DNA from 2 places in the Erythrobacter sp. Alg231-14 genome. Region 2 is predicted to be linked to the other one. Evidence: predicted binding sites of a transcription regulator. Region 2 holds the regulator's gene; the other holds the start of a gene.
The links. The regulator LexA, encoded in region 2, represses DNA repair genes until DNA is damaged. The targets are predictions, from matches to a motif close to GTTCCNCNCTTGTTCT.
Positions count from the first base shown of each region.

Region 1: a site for LexA is predicted at 2,293-2,308, ahead of BQ8290_RS00585 (DNA recombination protein RmuC). Genes of this name have one in related genera too.

Region 1 is NZ_LT702999.1:114,173-121,632, reverse strand. Features, by position in the region: gene fmt (methionyl-tRNA formyltransferase) at 1-844, opposite strand, end outside; gene recR (recombination mediator RecR) at 898-1,506, shown strand; gene BQ8290_RS00590 (peptide deformylase) at 1,583-2,161, shown strand; gene BQ8290_RS00585 (DNA recombination protein RmuC) at 2,324-3,742, shown strand; gene BQ8290_RS00580 (TrmH family RNA methyltransferase) at 3,744-4,547, opposite strand; gene BQ8290_RS00575 (HPr family phosphocarrier protein) at 4,599-4,877, opposite strand; gene BQ8290_RS00570 (PTS sugar transporter subunit IIA) at 4,887-5,318, opposite strand; gene rapZ (RNase adapter RapZ) at 5,445-6,389, opposite strand; gene BQ8290_RS00560 (HPr kinase/phosphorylase) at 6,459-6,893, opposite strand; gene BQ8290_RS00555 (stimulus-sensing domain-containing protein) at 6,897-7,460, opposite strand, start outside.
Region 2 is NZ_LT702999.1:2,469,733-2,477,192, reverse strand. Features, by position in the region: gene BQ8290_RS11820 (molybdopterin-binding protein) at 1-1,187, shown strand, start outside; gene lexA (transcriptional repressor LexA) at 1,399-2,100, shown strand; gene BQ8290_RS11810 (ComEC/Rec2 family competence protein) at 2,141-4,420, opposite strand; gene gltX (glutamate--tRNA ligase) at 4,498-5,937, shown strand; gene BQ8290_RS11800 (citrate synthase) at 5,980-7,266, shown strand; gene BQ8290_RS11795 (ATP-binding protein) at 7,422-7,460, opposite strand, start outside.

The sequences.
Region 1 (7,460 bases), 2.4 Mb from region 2:
CGCGTTGTAGGCGCAAGGGACGGATCGCCCCGGCGCCGCACGCAATGCCGAATTTATGGTCCAACACTTCCCCCGCTGCACCCGTCCCATCCATGACTTGTGCGAGGAGCAATTTCACCCGCTCCGGCCCATTTGCGGTCTCCAATTCGAACCATGCGCCGGGGAACGGGGCGAGCCCGCGTACTTTCGCCTCAATCGCTTCGGCGCTCTCGCTCCAATCGATCCGCGCTTCGGCTTTGTCGATTTTTGGGGCGTAGATTGCGGCGCTGTCGTCTTGAGTTTTGGGCGGAAAAGCGGGGAGGTCGGACAAGACCTTCACCATCGCCTCGGCGCCCAATTGGGCCAGTTCTTCAGTTAAATCGCCGGTTGTCTTGTGCCCAACCGGGGTGCGAACGACGTCCAACATTGGGCCGGTGTCCAATCCCGCCTCCATTTGCATGATCGTTACGCCCGTTTCGGTGTCGCCTGCCATCACCGCGCGGTGAATAGGGGCGGCACCGCGCCAACGCGGCAAAATCGACGCGTGGATGTTGAGACAGCCATTCACCGGGGCATCCAACACGGCCTGTGGCAGGATCAAACCATAGGCCGCCACTACGGCGATATCCGCGTTCAATGCTGAAAATTCCGCCTGCGCCTCTTCATTGCGGAGCGATTTGGGGGTGCGAACCGGGATGCCCAATTCATCCGCTTTGGCATGAACAGGGGACGGGCGGAGTTTCTTGCCGCGCCCCGATCGGCTGGGCGGTTGTGAATACACACAGGCGATTTCGTGGCCATCAGCGTGCAATGCTACCAAGGCGGGCACCGCAAAATCGGGTGTTCCCATAAATGTGATGCGCATAACTTCACCGCCTTGGCTTTGTGTTCGTCGCGCCAGCCCCTATCTCTCCCCCCATGGCATCGCAAGAGATCGAAGCACTTTCGGGTGCGTTGGCCCGACTGCCGGGCTTAGGACCGCGTTCTGCGCGGCGGGCGGTTTTGTGGCTGGTTAAGAACCGGGAACAGGCCTTGCCCGCTTTGTTGGAGGCGTTGGATGCGGTGTCGGAAACGCTGATCGAATGCACAACCTGCGGCAATGTCGACACCAGCGATCCTTGCGCGATCTGTGCCGATCCGCGCCGCGATCCACGGGCTTTGTGTGTTGTGGAGGATGTGGCCGATGTTTGGGCGCTTGATCGGGCGCGGCTTTTCCGCGGACGGTATCATGTGTTGGGCGGGAAATTGTCCGCGCTTGATGGGATTGGACCCGAAGACCTGAACATCGCATCGCTTTTGGACCGGGTGGCGACAAGAGACGGCGAAACGGCGGTGGACGAAGTTGTGCTCGCCATGAACGCCACGCTGGAGGGGCAAACCACCGCGCATTATCTGGCCGAGCGGCTGGAGGAGCATAAGGTTCGCATCACTCAGCTTGCCCATGGCCTGCCGGTTGGAGGGGAATTGGACTACCTCGACGAAGGCACGCTGGCACAAGCTCTGCGCGCCCGGCGGCCTGTTGAATAGAAATGTTTGAATAGCCGATTGCCGTAATCGGAAAGCTCGGCTTGCAGCGGGCGCCGACCCGCACTATTTGAACTCCATGGCTATCCTAGAAATCCTTGAAGTGCCGGATCCCCGGCTCAAAACCGTGTCTGTCCCGGTCGAAGCAGAAGAATTTGGCGACGATCTAAGGCAACTTGCCGATGATATGTTGGAGACGATGTATGACGCGCCGGGCATCGGCCTGGCCGCGATTCAAGTTGGCGTGCCCAAACGGATGTTGGTGATCGATCTTCAACCCGAAGATCCCGACGCAGAACCGATTGAATGCGGGCATGATCACGGCGAAGGCGCCCACACGCACCCCGCGACCAAGAAAGAGCCGCGTGTTTTCGTAAACCCGGTTATCGTCGATCCTGCGGAAGAGTTTTCGACCTTGAACGAAGGGTGCCTGTCCGTTCCTGAAATCTACGCCGATGTGGATCGCCCCGCGACCTGCACGGTCAAATATCAAGACTTGGACGGCAACCACCACGAAGAAGCGCTCGAAGGGATGATGGCGACCTGTCTCCAGCATGAGATGGATCACCTCGAAGGCATTCTCTTCATCGATCACCTGTCGAATTTGAAACGCAAAATGGCGTTAAAAAAGCTGAAGAAGATGCGTCAGGCGGCGTAAACGTCCGACTTCATATTCGAGGCCGTTTTTACATCCAATCGACCCAAAGATCGTGCCGATTTGTTCGCACGGTCTGCCGTGGGGTTTGCGGCAAAAACCGATCATTCGGGGATATTTCAGCCAAAGCTGGAGTTCCTGATTTGTTCCGTGTTATAAGAACGCATGGATAATCCGATTCTTTTGATCATCGCTTTGGTTCTCGGTCTCGCATTGGGCGGGGGTGCGGCGTGGTTCTTTGCCTCGCGCCCCGTCTCGGAATTGCGGGAGCAGTTTGCAGAGCGTGACGCGGAGGCGAAAGAACTGGATGGCAAATTTCGCAGCGCCATCACGGAGCTTGCGACGATGTCGGAACGCGCGGCACGGGCCGATGGGCTGGCGGGGGAGCTTGACAAAGCGCGCGCCCAAAATGCTCAATTTCAGGCGGAACGCGCTGGTTTTGCTGAACAAAAAAGATTGCTCGAAGAATCCCGCAACAAGCTCCTGACTGAATTTGAAAACACCGGGGCCAAAGTGCTTCAACGCAATCAGGAAGAGTTTCTGAAACGCGCGGAGGCTCGGTTTAAGCAATCGGAAGAAACCGGCGAGGCCAAGATTAAGACCTTGCTGGCTCCGGTTGGCGAACGTCTGGAAAAATACGAAAAGCAGGTCGAAACGCTGGAGAAACAGCGGGTCGATGCATTCGGGCAATTGAACGGCCTGATCCAATCCATGCGCGAGGGGCAAGAAGAGGTCCGGCGCGAGGCGCAGCGGCTCGGCAATTCGCTCACCAACGCGCCCAAAGCGCGCGGCCGTTGGGGTGAGCGGGCGTTGCAAAACCTGCTCGAACAATGCGGATTGGCGCAGCACACCGATTTTATGATGGAGCATTCGGTGGACACCGAAGAGGGGCGTTTGCGCCCTGATGCGATCATCAACGTGCCGGGGCAAAAGAAGCTGGTGATCGACTCGAAAGTATCGCTCAACGCGTATCAGGCTGCGTTTGAGGCTGATGATGACGACACGCGCAAACTGCATTTGGACGCGCACGCCAAATCGATGCGCGGCCATGTCCAAACCCTTGGTGCGAAATCGTATCAAAGCCAATTTGAAGAAGCGCCCGATTACGTCATCATGTTCATCCCAGGCGAACATTTTGTGACCGCAGCATTGGACGCCGATCCAGAGCTTTGGGATTTTGCCTTTGAGCGCCGCGTTCTGCTGGCAACCCCCACCAACCTGGTCGCCATCGCGCGCACCGTCGCGCAGGTGTGGCGTCAGGATGGATTGGCGAAAGAGGCGCAGGAAATTGGCCGGATGGGTGCGGAATTGTACGATCGGTTGCGGGTCGCTGGTGAACACTTAAAACGCGTCGGCGGCGGGCTCGACAGCGCGGTTAAAAACTACAACAAATTCGTCGGCAGCTTTGAACGCAATGTTCTTTCATCGGGCAAACGCTTGGCCGAAAAAGGGATCGAGATCGGCAAAAGCGAAATCGAAGACGTGCCGCTGGTCGAAAGCACTCCGAATTACAACGCAGCCGATGCTGAGGACGTCGAAGTCGACATTCCGGCCATTGAGAACAGGAAAGACGCAGCAGAGTAAGTTAGCCGTCCAAACCGGCCAATACCTCATACGCCAACACCGCGCCCGCCACCGCAGCATTCAATGAATCGGCCCGCCCGCGCATGGGCATGGTGACGCGCAGATCGCATTCGGCCTCATAGGCCTCTGGCAATCCTTGGGACTCGTTTCCGACCAGAATGAAGCATGGTGATGTATAGGCGGCGTTGCGATACGGCACGGCGTCGCGCAGGGATGCCGCCACCAATTGGCCGGGTCCGCCGCGGAGCCATGGTAGAAATTCATCCCACCGCGCCTGGGCGATTTTTTGCGTGAACACCGCGCCCATGCTGGCGCGAACGGCCTCTGCGCTAAACGGGTCGACGCAATCGTCGATCAGGATCAATCCACCGGCACCCACTGCATCGCATGTGCGCAGCATGGTGCCTAAATTGCCCGGATCGCGCAGGTCTTGCGCCACCATCCAAATCGGCGCGGTTTCTCGTTCGATTTGCGACAGGCCTGTGTCGAATTCATCAAACAGGCCGACCACGCTTTGCGCGTTGGATTTGCCGGTGATTTTGGAGAGAATGTCCGGGGTGGTTGTTACGATTTCTCCACCGGCTGCCTCGACTGCGGCTTCCAACCGATCGATCAATTCATGGGGATCGCGGTTTTCGGCCAGCACCAATTCGCGCGGCACGCGCCCGCTAACCCGCGCATCTTCGAGCAAACGGAGCCCTTCAACCAAAAACTGCCCTGTGCGTCGACGATGTTTCTTATCCCGCAAAGACCGCAGATATTTCACGGTTGGGTTGGAAAAGCCGCTGATATGTTTGCGTGTCATTTTGTGGCCCTATCGCCCAACAAAGCCCGAATAAACGCCAAATAGCGCGGCCTATTCTTCGCCAAATCCGTCTTCGACCAACGCGACGAGCTCTGCCAGAACGTTCTCTGCATTCTCGCCGTCGACGATCAATTCGACCGTGTCGCCTTTGGCCGCGCCCAACATCATCAGGCCAAGGATCGAAGCGCCGCCTGCTTCATTGTCGCCTTTGCCGACGCGAACCTGCGCCCCATCAGGCAATTCCGCGACGGCGCCGACAAACTTCGCGCTGGCCCTTGCGTGCAGGCCGCGTTGATTGACGATGGTCACCGATTGACGAAATTCGCTCATTCAACCGACCTATTTGGCCGCACTGGCAGCGCGGGGCGCGGCGTCAGCACCCAGAAATTCGCTCGCCACTGTGATGTAATTGCGCCCGGCGGTTTGCGCGGCTTCGACCGCTTCGACCACATCCATGCATTTGCGCGCGCCGGCTAGCCGGATGAGCATCGGTAGATTGATTCCGGCAATCACTTCGACCCGTCCCGTTTCCAACAAGGATATCGCGAGATTGGAGGGTGTGCCGCCGAACAAATCGGTGAGGATAATGACGCCTTTGCCGGTATCGACCGATTGGATCGCTTCGGCGATTTCGGCCCGGCGTTGTTCCATATCGTCATTGGGGCCGATGCATACGGTCACGATCGCGGTCTGCTCTCCGACGACGTGTTCCATCGCTTCGAGGAATTGGTCCGCCAAGCGGCCATGGGTTACAAGGATCAAGCCGATCATCTGCGCATTCAATCCGTTAGAGCCGTGCGGCAGGGGGCGGTGCGACGGTGTGGTCTCTTCGAAATTCGGTGTGCGGGAATCGTCATTGTGTTCTTCCAAAGTCACCCGGTTCAAAAATCGCCCCGATCACCGGCGCTGCCCTTCGATTTCATCAGCAGCGCGCGAGGCCAAATTGCGGTGGCGGACAGTGGGCGAAAATCCCGCCTCGCGCAAGCCTTGCGCCATGCGTTCCGCGCTGAAGACGGAACGGTGTCTCCCCCCGGTACAACCAAACGCGATGTGGACATAGGATTTGCCCTGCGCATCGTAGCGGGGGAGCAGAGTGAGCAGCAGTTGTTTGATCTGATCAAAGGAGGTGTGAAAGGCGGGGTCGCGTTCAATGTGTTCGCCGACCGGCGCGTCTTTGCCCGTCAATTCGCGTAACTCTTCGACCCAATGCGGATTGTCCAAAAACCGCATATCGAACACCAGATCGGCTAAGGGGGGCATGCCCCGCGCAAAGCCAAAGCTTGAAACGGTCAGCGTCATCTCTGCGGCTTTATCATCGCCGAACAGGTTGCGGACTTGTGCCTGCAAATCGTTGGTCGCCATCGCCGATGTGTCGATCACGATTTCGGCCCATCGCCGCAGTGGCTCCAGCAATTCGCGCTCCGCCGCGATACCGTCTTGCACGGTACGCCCTTGTGCCATGGGGTGGCGCCGGCGCGTTTCGTTGTACCGCCGCTCCAACTCTCCGCCCGCACAATCGATGAACATGAAGGTGAGGGCGATATCGTCGCGTTGAGCCAAGGATTTGGCCAGCGCGACCATTTCATGTGGTATCAAGCCGCGCGTGCGCGAATCAAACCCGATGGCCAACGGCGCGCGCCCAGATGATGTCGCCGTGTTGGGTTCGCCTACCAAGCGATCCAAGAGCCGCACGGGGAAATTGTCGATCGTTTCCCACCCCAAATCCTCCAACACATCGAGCGCGGTCGATTTGCCGGCACCGGACAATCCGGTCACCAACAACAATCGTTGCCGTGTGTCGTCCGATGCATCGGTCGCAGGAGTGGGGGAGGCGGTTTGCATAGACATGCTTTTCGGCGCTTAGGCGGCGGAAGTGAAGCAGCATTTTTGCACAATCCCCTTCGCTTACGCTTAATCCTTGGAAAGTCCGTGTTTTTCCAAAGCGCGTTCGGCCCGCAATGCCGGCGCGATGGTGCCGGGGGCGAAATCAAGACGCGGTATCGCCACGCCCAAATAGTGTTTGACCGGCAAAGTATCAGGCAGGCGTTCGCCAGACTCACCCAGATCAATAATCAAGGCGAGCGGTGCGGGTTCACCTATTGGCGTGTCGAAGAGGCCCACGCCGTGAACTTCGATCACGCCGCCAATATTCGGAGGTGGGCTTGCCATGATGCGATTATCGACCCGGCGCAACGTCACTCCATCATCGCCGATCAATTGGGCTCCACGATCGATCAAGGCCAAAGCGAGCGTTGACTTGCCGCTGCCCGATGGCCCTTCGATGGCAAGAGCGCGGCCATCGATCGCAACCGTGGTCGCCTGAACAATGATAGTGTCGTCTGACACGTCTTAAGCATCCGCGGGCAATTGCAATCGCAAACACGCGCCCCGCTTTCCATCGGGCCGCCCCTCTGCGGTTAGATTGCCGTCATGGGCCTCTGCGATGGTTCGGGCGATGGCGAGGCCAAGCCCGGAATGGTTGCCAAAATCTTCTGCGTCCGGCCGGATGGAATGGAACCGGGTGAACACCTTTTCGCGCGAATCTTCGGGAATACCGGGCCCGGAATCGCACACAGTCAAAGTCACGCATTCGCCGTCATTGTCGATCATCACTTCGATTGGCGCTTCGGGCGGGGAAAAGGACGCTGCGTTGTCGAAGAGGTTTTCAACCACCCGCTCCAATCGTGCGCCAACGCCCAAAACCTTTGCCGAAAACCCACGCGCATCCAATTCGATGCGGTGGTCTTGGTTCTCTGCGCGGTTCTCTCTGTTGCCGATGATCGCGCGCACCAAATCCGTTAGGTCGATGCTTTCCAGCGTGGCGCGCGACATTTCGGAATCGATCCGGCTGGCGTCTGAAATCTCGCTCACCAAACGGTCGATCCGGCGCACGTCATGTGTGGCGATCTGTTC
Region 2 (7,460 bases):
CGCAGGCGCGATTGCTCGCCCTCGCCCCGCAACCCGCGCTAACGCGTTCGGGCGTTGCCATCGCACACGGCGCCTTTTTGGCCGAAGACCTTTTGGCCATGCGCACACAACCGGCCGCCGACCTATCGGCGATGGATGGCTACGCCATTTGCGGTGATGGTGCATCCGGCGCCAAAGGCACATGGACATTGGTCGGCGAAAGCCGCGCTGGGTTGCCATTCGACGGCGCATTGAAGGATGGTCAGTGCGTTCGGATATCAACCGGCGCCCATGTCCCACCCAGTGGTATCAGCGTTCTGATCCAAGAAAACGCCCACGTTGATGGCGATACAATCTCCCTCGCCCCCGATGAGCAAGCACCCGAAGACGGTCGACACATCCGCAAAGCCGGGTTCGACTTCACCAAGGGTCAAACGATCTTGGGCAAAGGGACACGAATGGGCCCGGCGCAAATTGCCCTCGCTCTGTCTGCTGGCCACGACACCATCCTGCATCGCGAGAAGCCCTACACCTCTGTCTTAGACAGCGGTTCGGAGCTGACGCAATTCGCGGCAGATTGCCAACCGCATCAGATCCCGGCCAGCAATGGGGCGATGATCGCCGCCATGTTGCAACCCTTCACAGGGCTCGTCGAGAATCTAGGCCCCGTTCCAGACGATATGGATGCACTTGCCGCCGCATTGGACAAGGCTGACGGACACATACTGATCACGTCAGGGGGCGCATCCGTCGGCGATCACGATCTCATGCAGGCCGCATTGAAGGCGTGGGGCGCTGAGATCGATTTTTGGAAAGTCGGGATTAAACCCGGCAAGCCGTTGATGGTCGCGACGCGAGGGAAAGGGGATGAAAGGCAAGTCATACTGGGCTTACCGGGCAATCCTGTTTCCAGCTTTGTCACTGCATTCCTATTCGCTTTGCCTTTGGTGAAAGCGGCCATTGGCGACCCTGAGCCGTTGCCAAAGCCGACCTATGTGAAATCTGCCGAGGCACTGCCCGCGGTGGGAACCCGCAGAGAGTTCCTGCGCGGCGTGTGCGATGGCGCAACCGTCAAACGCGCGGCGTCGCAGGATTCGAGCGCCCTGCTCGCCCTGGCATCATCCAATTGCCTAATAGATCGACCCGCCGGGTCAGATGCGGTCGCGATCGGACAGCTTGTTCCCATCTTTCATCTTGAGAATGGCTGAATTGCGCGGTTTTACGCATTTCACCCGCTTGACTTAACTCCGTAAGTTGCCTAATTGTTCTGTATTCGTTCACCATATCGGTGCGCGATCAATGCTTCGAACGCATCGTTATTCTGGTCTGTGATCGGGCGATGCCTCTGGGGGTGACAGAGTTTGGCACCGGGTCTGTGTAATAAAACAGGCTGTGCGGTGCGCCTTAGGGAGTTTGCTGATGTTAACGGCAAAGCAACACGAATTGATCCGCTTCATTCAAGAGCGGTTGGAAGACACTGGCATCTCGCCAAGTTTCGAAGAAATGAAAGAGGCGCTCGATCTAAAGAGCAAATCGGGCGTTCACCGCTTAATCTCGGCTTTGGAAGAGCGTGGATTTATCCGACGTTTGCCAAACCGTGCCCGCGCTTTGGAAGTGATCAAACAACCCGAAGACGCGACCCCTGCACCACGAGCAAGCCAACCGGTAACGTTGGCGGCAAACGATGCGGTGCCTGCGGCGGTCCGTCCGAAAGTGGCAGCCCCCGAACCGGCGAACGACGTCATTGAAATTCCCCTTCATGGTCGCATCGCGGCCGGTGCTCCGATTGAGGCGTTGGAGGGACAAAGCTCTCTTCCTGTGCCTGCGGCATTGTTGGGACCGGGCGAACATTATGCGCTTGAGGTGTCGGGCGATTCCATGGTCGAAGCCGGTATTTTCGATGGTGACTTTGCGCTTGTTCGTCGCACCGACAATGCACGCGACGGAGAGATCGTCGTTGCGCTTGTTCGCGGCGAGGAAGCCACATTGAAATATCTGCACAAAGACAGCGGCATGGTCCGCCTTGATCCTGCGAATGCGGCTTATGACCCACAGGTCTACGGTGCAGAGGAAGTCCAAGTGCAAGGTAAGCTTGCCGGTCTGTTGCGACGCTACCATTAAGGGTTGGAGTTGAGCCGGGGACGATCGGCGTCACTGCACGTCAATCGTCCCCGCCCAACCACCATCCATGCTCGCCCTGCCCCGTGGCGACCGACGTGATCTCTTGATTGGCGAGGTCGATAGACAATCCGCCGCTTTGTTCCAGCATATTGCGGTCCGCTTTCAACCAACGCGGTGCACACGAATAGGGCAGATATCGATCAGCAACAACGATGTCCGCCCGCTCACACGCAGCGGCTAAAGCGCGTTCTTCCACCAATTCGCGATTGCGCGCGAGTAAGAGCGACCATTGTCGCCCTCCCCGATCCAGCGTGATGACGCAAAATTCGGTTGAACATTGTGCTCCTTCCCAATCCGCCATCGGCAAAGGATCGCTGGTAACACTCGACATTTCGAGCAGATTGTCGCGCGAATAGGATGATCTGCTGTCCCGCAAGGAAAGCAATCGGCGGCTGCCATCTTCATCCGTCATTGTGATACCGACATGGCGTCCTTCGCGTCCGATCAAAACATCTGGAATAGGCGTCATCATCAACATGCCGGTCGCGATCACCGCTGGTACAAAGCCAAGCAATCTTGCCCTTCCATTCCAAAGCGCGAGCCACAATCCGCCCAACACGAATAGGCCGATTGTTACCGTGCTCATTTGCGGCATCAATTTGACCGCACCGGGTTGCGCCGACGTGAAATGTGCAATGCCCAGCAACATGTTGAGTGATGCTTCCACCACCCACCAAAACGGTTTGCCCAACCCAATCAAATCAAACGCCAATGCAACAGCGATAAGAGGCATCGATATGAAGGTAACCAAGGGGATCGCGATGACATTGGCCAAAGCGCCGTAAAGCCCCGCGCGGTGAAAGTGGAACAGCACAACGGGCATCAACGCAATTTCAATCACCAACCCAGTCACGAACAACATAAAGATATTGCGACCGGTGCGATGGAACCACGGCTCCTCGCGCGGGGCGAGGAAGGCTTTCACTGGGCCGCTCGTATGCAAAGCGACAATCGCGAGAACGGCAGAGAAACTCATTTGGAAACTGGGCCCAACGACGCTTTCGGGCCATAACATCAGGACGAAGATCGCCGCGACTGCCACCATGCGCAGAGACAAAGCATCGCGCCCCATGGCCAGAGCGATAAGCACAAGCATTGCGGCCACACAGCTGCGCACGGTCGGCACTTGGGCCCCGGTCAATAGAGTGTATCCAATTCCCGCCAACGCACCCGCAGCGGCGGCCAAGACTGGCAATCGCACCCGCAAAGCAAGGCTGGGAAACAAAGCCAACAATTTGATCGCCACGAAATACACAGCCGCGATAACCGCGCTAACATGAAGCCCGCTAATCGCGAGCAAATGGGTTAGTCCGGCATCCCGCATGGCGTCTTCGTCGGCATCACCAATGGCACCGCGATCGCCGCTGGCAAAGGCGGCAGCGATAGTCCCCGCCCCGCCATCCACGCGGCTGCGAACATGGGATGATAACGCCCGTTGCGCAGCGACCATTCCGCTAGCTTTGGGCGCGGGTTCAACAATCTCAACCGCCCCCATCACGCTGCCGGTGGCCGCTAACCCTTTGAACCATGCTGCACGCGCAAAATCATACGCGCCGGGCAACATCGGGCTGGCGGGAGGCATCAATCGCGCTCGCAATCGCACAACGGCGCCTTCTGCTAGGGCTTCATCGTCGAAAGTCTTGCCAACGCGCTCACCGGCATCAGCCACCGCCTTTTCCAATGTGTCCAGCGGCACATTGACACGGATCTTGCGCCCTTGGCCCGTTTCCGCATCGCGAACGGCCAACGTCAGTCGGATCCGTTCTTGCGCGGGTTGATCATCGCGCTCCAGAATGTAACCCTGAACGCGTTCTATGGTGGGCCTATCCAATGCCTTCGCGCCGACCATTTCGGACCGTATCCAAATGACGCAAATTCCGGCGGCAAATACCAACGAGCACGCAATCAAGGCCTGCCGGACTTGCCCTCGCTCCGCTTTGTCCCGCCAAATGGCGATAGCAAACAGCGCAGCAAGCAAGCTGAGGCCGATTGCTCCCATCCATTGCCAAGGTGTCTTAAGCGCAAACCATGCGAGGATGCCGGCCGCAAAAATCACCGCGAGCCATGGTGCTCGGTCAAAGCCAGCCTGCGATAAAAAACGTTCGACAGCCCCTGCTATTCCTCGCCCTGCGCTGGACAAGCCGTCGACCCTTTGCCACAGGCGCGGGGTAGCCCTTTGGGGTGTGGCCGGATCGTTCTCATGATCAGCATCGGTGCTGTTCGGATCGCCGGCAATAGGAATAATCGGCGTATCAGCCATTGGCCATGTCCCTTTGGACCCAACACCATTGGGCTAGGCCGGGTTCGGTTTGCTAAGTGAATAGGAAATAACAGCTAATGGCAAGCCCACAGGCCAAAACTGCAACCGGAAACGCTGCCGGAACCGTCGTCACCCGCTTTGCGCCGTCACCCACTGGATTTCTGCATATCGGAGGCGCGCGCACCGCGTTGTTCAACTGGCTGTATGCACGCCATCACGGCGGCAGAGCGCTGCTGAGGGTCGAAGACACCGATAAGAAACGGTCCACACAAGACGCTATCGACGCGATCCTGGATGGGCTGGATTGGCTTGGGTTGGATTATGATGACGCGCCGACATTCCAATCGAAACAGGCCGACCGTCATGTCGAAGTCGCCAACAAACTGCTGGCTGCGGGCCATGCCTATAAGTGTTTTGCCACGCCCGAAGAATTAAGCGCGATGCGGGAGCAGCAAAAGGCCAACAAGGAGCCCATGCTGTATGATCGCCGCTGGCGCGATCGCGACCCATCCGAAGCGGCGAACGGTGCACCCTTTACTGTCAGGCTGAAAACGCCGTTGTCGGGTGAGGGAACAATCCACGACGAAGTGCAAGGCACTGTTTCGGTGAAGAATGCCGAACTGGACGATTACATCATTCTGCGCGCCGATGGGACGCCGACATACATGTTGGCGGTTGTGGTCGACGATCACGATATGGGCGTTACGCATGTCGTGCGCGGCGATGATCATCTCAACAACGCCTTTCGCCAATTGCCGATCTATCATGCGATGAACGATATCGAAGGCGACTGGCCCGAACCCACATACGCCCACATCCCCTTGATCCACGGAGCAGACGGAGCAAAACTGTCTAAACGGCACGGCGCGCTTGGCGTGGAAGCGTATCGCGATGACATGGGTATCCTTGCCGACGCATTGTTCAACTATCTGCTGCGACTTGGATGGGGCCACGGGGACCGCGAAGAGATCAACCGCTCCGAAGCGATCGAACTGTTTGACCTATCCGGGGTGGGCAAAAGCCCATCGCGATTTGACCTCAAAAAGCTCGAGAATCTCAACAGCCATTACATCCGCGAAGCCGATGATGCGACGCTCGCCGCCCTCGTGTTACCACGTATAGAGGGGCCGTCGGATATTGGCCTCCTAACGCGAGCGATGCCGGTTCTTAAAACTCGGGCGAAGAATCTCGATGAACTTGCTGATGGTTCGACCTTTTTGTTCGCGCAGCAACCCATGTCGATGACCGAAAAAGCGGCTAAATTCCTCGATGACGATGCCAGAACGCGGCTTAACGCCATATCAAAGGCTCTTGAGGCCGAAAATAACTGGACAATCGACGCTCTCGAAGCCACTACCAAATCGCTTGCCGAAGAACTCGAACTGGGTTTTGGGAAGCTGGCACAGCCAATGCGCGCTGCGCTCACTGGGACAACAACGTCACCGGGAATTTTCGATGTTCTTGTCCTTCTGGGACGGGAAGAATCTCTGGCACGGCTTAACGCACAAGCGGCGTAACAACCGAATTCCAGAAGCACACAATTGGGCAGGAGACACACCTTGGCAGACAAGCAAGCCAAACTCGAAATTGACGGGCAAACACATGAGTTTCCCGTGCTCGAAGGCAGCACCGGCCCCGATGTGGTCGATATTCGCAAGCTTTATGGCGCGACAGGCAAATTCACATTTGACCCTGGCTACAAATCGACGGCGAGCTGTGAAAGCGCGCTGACCTATATTGATGGCAATGAAGGCGTGCTGCTCCATCGCGGTTATCCAATCGGGCAATTGGCCGAACATTCCTCATTCATGGAAACGTCGTACCTGTTGTTGAACGGCGAATTGCCAAGCAGTGATGAGCTTTCTGAATTCAACCACACGATCACGCGACACACAATGCTGCACGATCAATTACGCCAATTTTATCAGGGTTTCCGCCGCGACGCGCACCCTATGGCGATCATGTGCGGTGTTGTGGGCGCTCTTTCGGCGTTTTACCACGACAGCACCGACATTTCTGATCCAGAACATCGCAAGATTAGCTCGCACCGTTTGATCGCAAAAATGCCGACGATTGCGGCGATGGCGTACAAGTATTCCATCGGTCAACCGATGATGCAGCCTGACAATTCGCTCAGCTATACGGGCAATTTCTTGCGCATGACGTTCGGCGTTCCTGCCGAAGAATACGAAGTGCATCCTGCCATTGAAAAGGCGATGGATCGGATCTTTATCCTTCACGCCGACCACGAACAGAACGCCTCGACATCAACGGTGCGTTTGGCCGGTTCGTCGGGTGCCAACCCGTTTGCCTGTATCGCTGCGGGCATCGCCTGTCTTTGGGGTCCGGCGCATGGCGGCGCTAACGAAGCCGCTCTCAACATGCTGCAGGAAATCGGTTCGCCTGACAAAATCCCGCACTACATTGAACGTGCAAAGGATAAGAGCGATCCGTTCCGTCTGATGGGCTTTGGTCACCGCGTTTACAAAAACTACGATCCGCGTGCGACAGTGATGCAGCAAACATTGAAAGAAGTGTTTGAAGCGTTGAAGGTCGACGATCCCGTGTTTGAAACCGCGCTGCGGCTTGAAGAACTCGCGCTCAACGATGACTATTTCAAGGAAAAGAAGCTGTTCCCGAACGTCGACTTCTATTCCGGCATCATTTTGTCGTCGATTGGTTTCCCAACCACCATGTTCACCGCCCTCTTCGCCCTCGCCCGCACCGTGGGTTGGGTCGCACAATGGAACGAAATGATCTCCGATCCAGGTCAGGTTATCGGCCGCCCGCGTCAGCTTTACACCGGCCCGACGCAGCGCGATTACGTTCCTGTCGGAAACCGTTAATTCGAAATTTGATCGACACGATCTAACGCCGAATGCAATAGGGCGATCCTACTTCTGCTGCCGCAGAGTGTTAGGATCGCCCTTTGTGCATTGTGGGTTAGGATAGATGATTGTCGGCATCGCCAATAGGTGTGCCCATAGGGTGCGTAGCGGGATTAGCCTCGCGGCAATGTTAGCCTAAATTCTGCACCGCG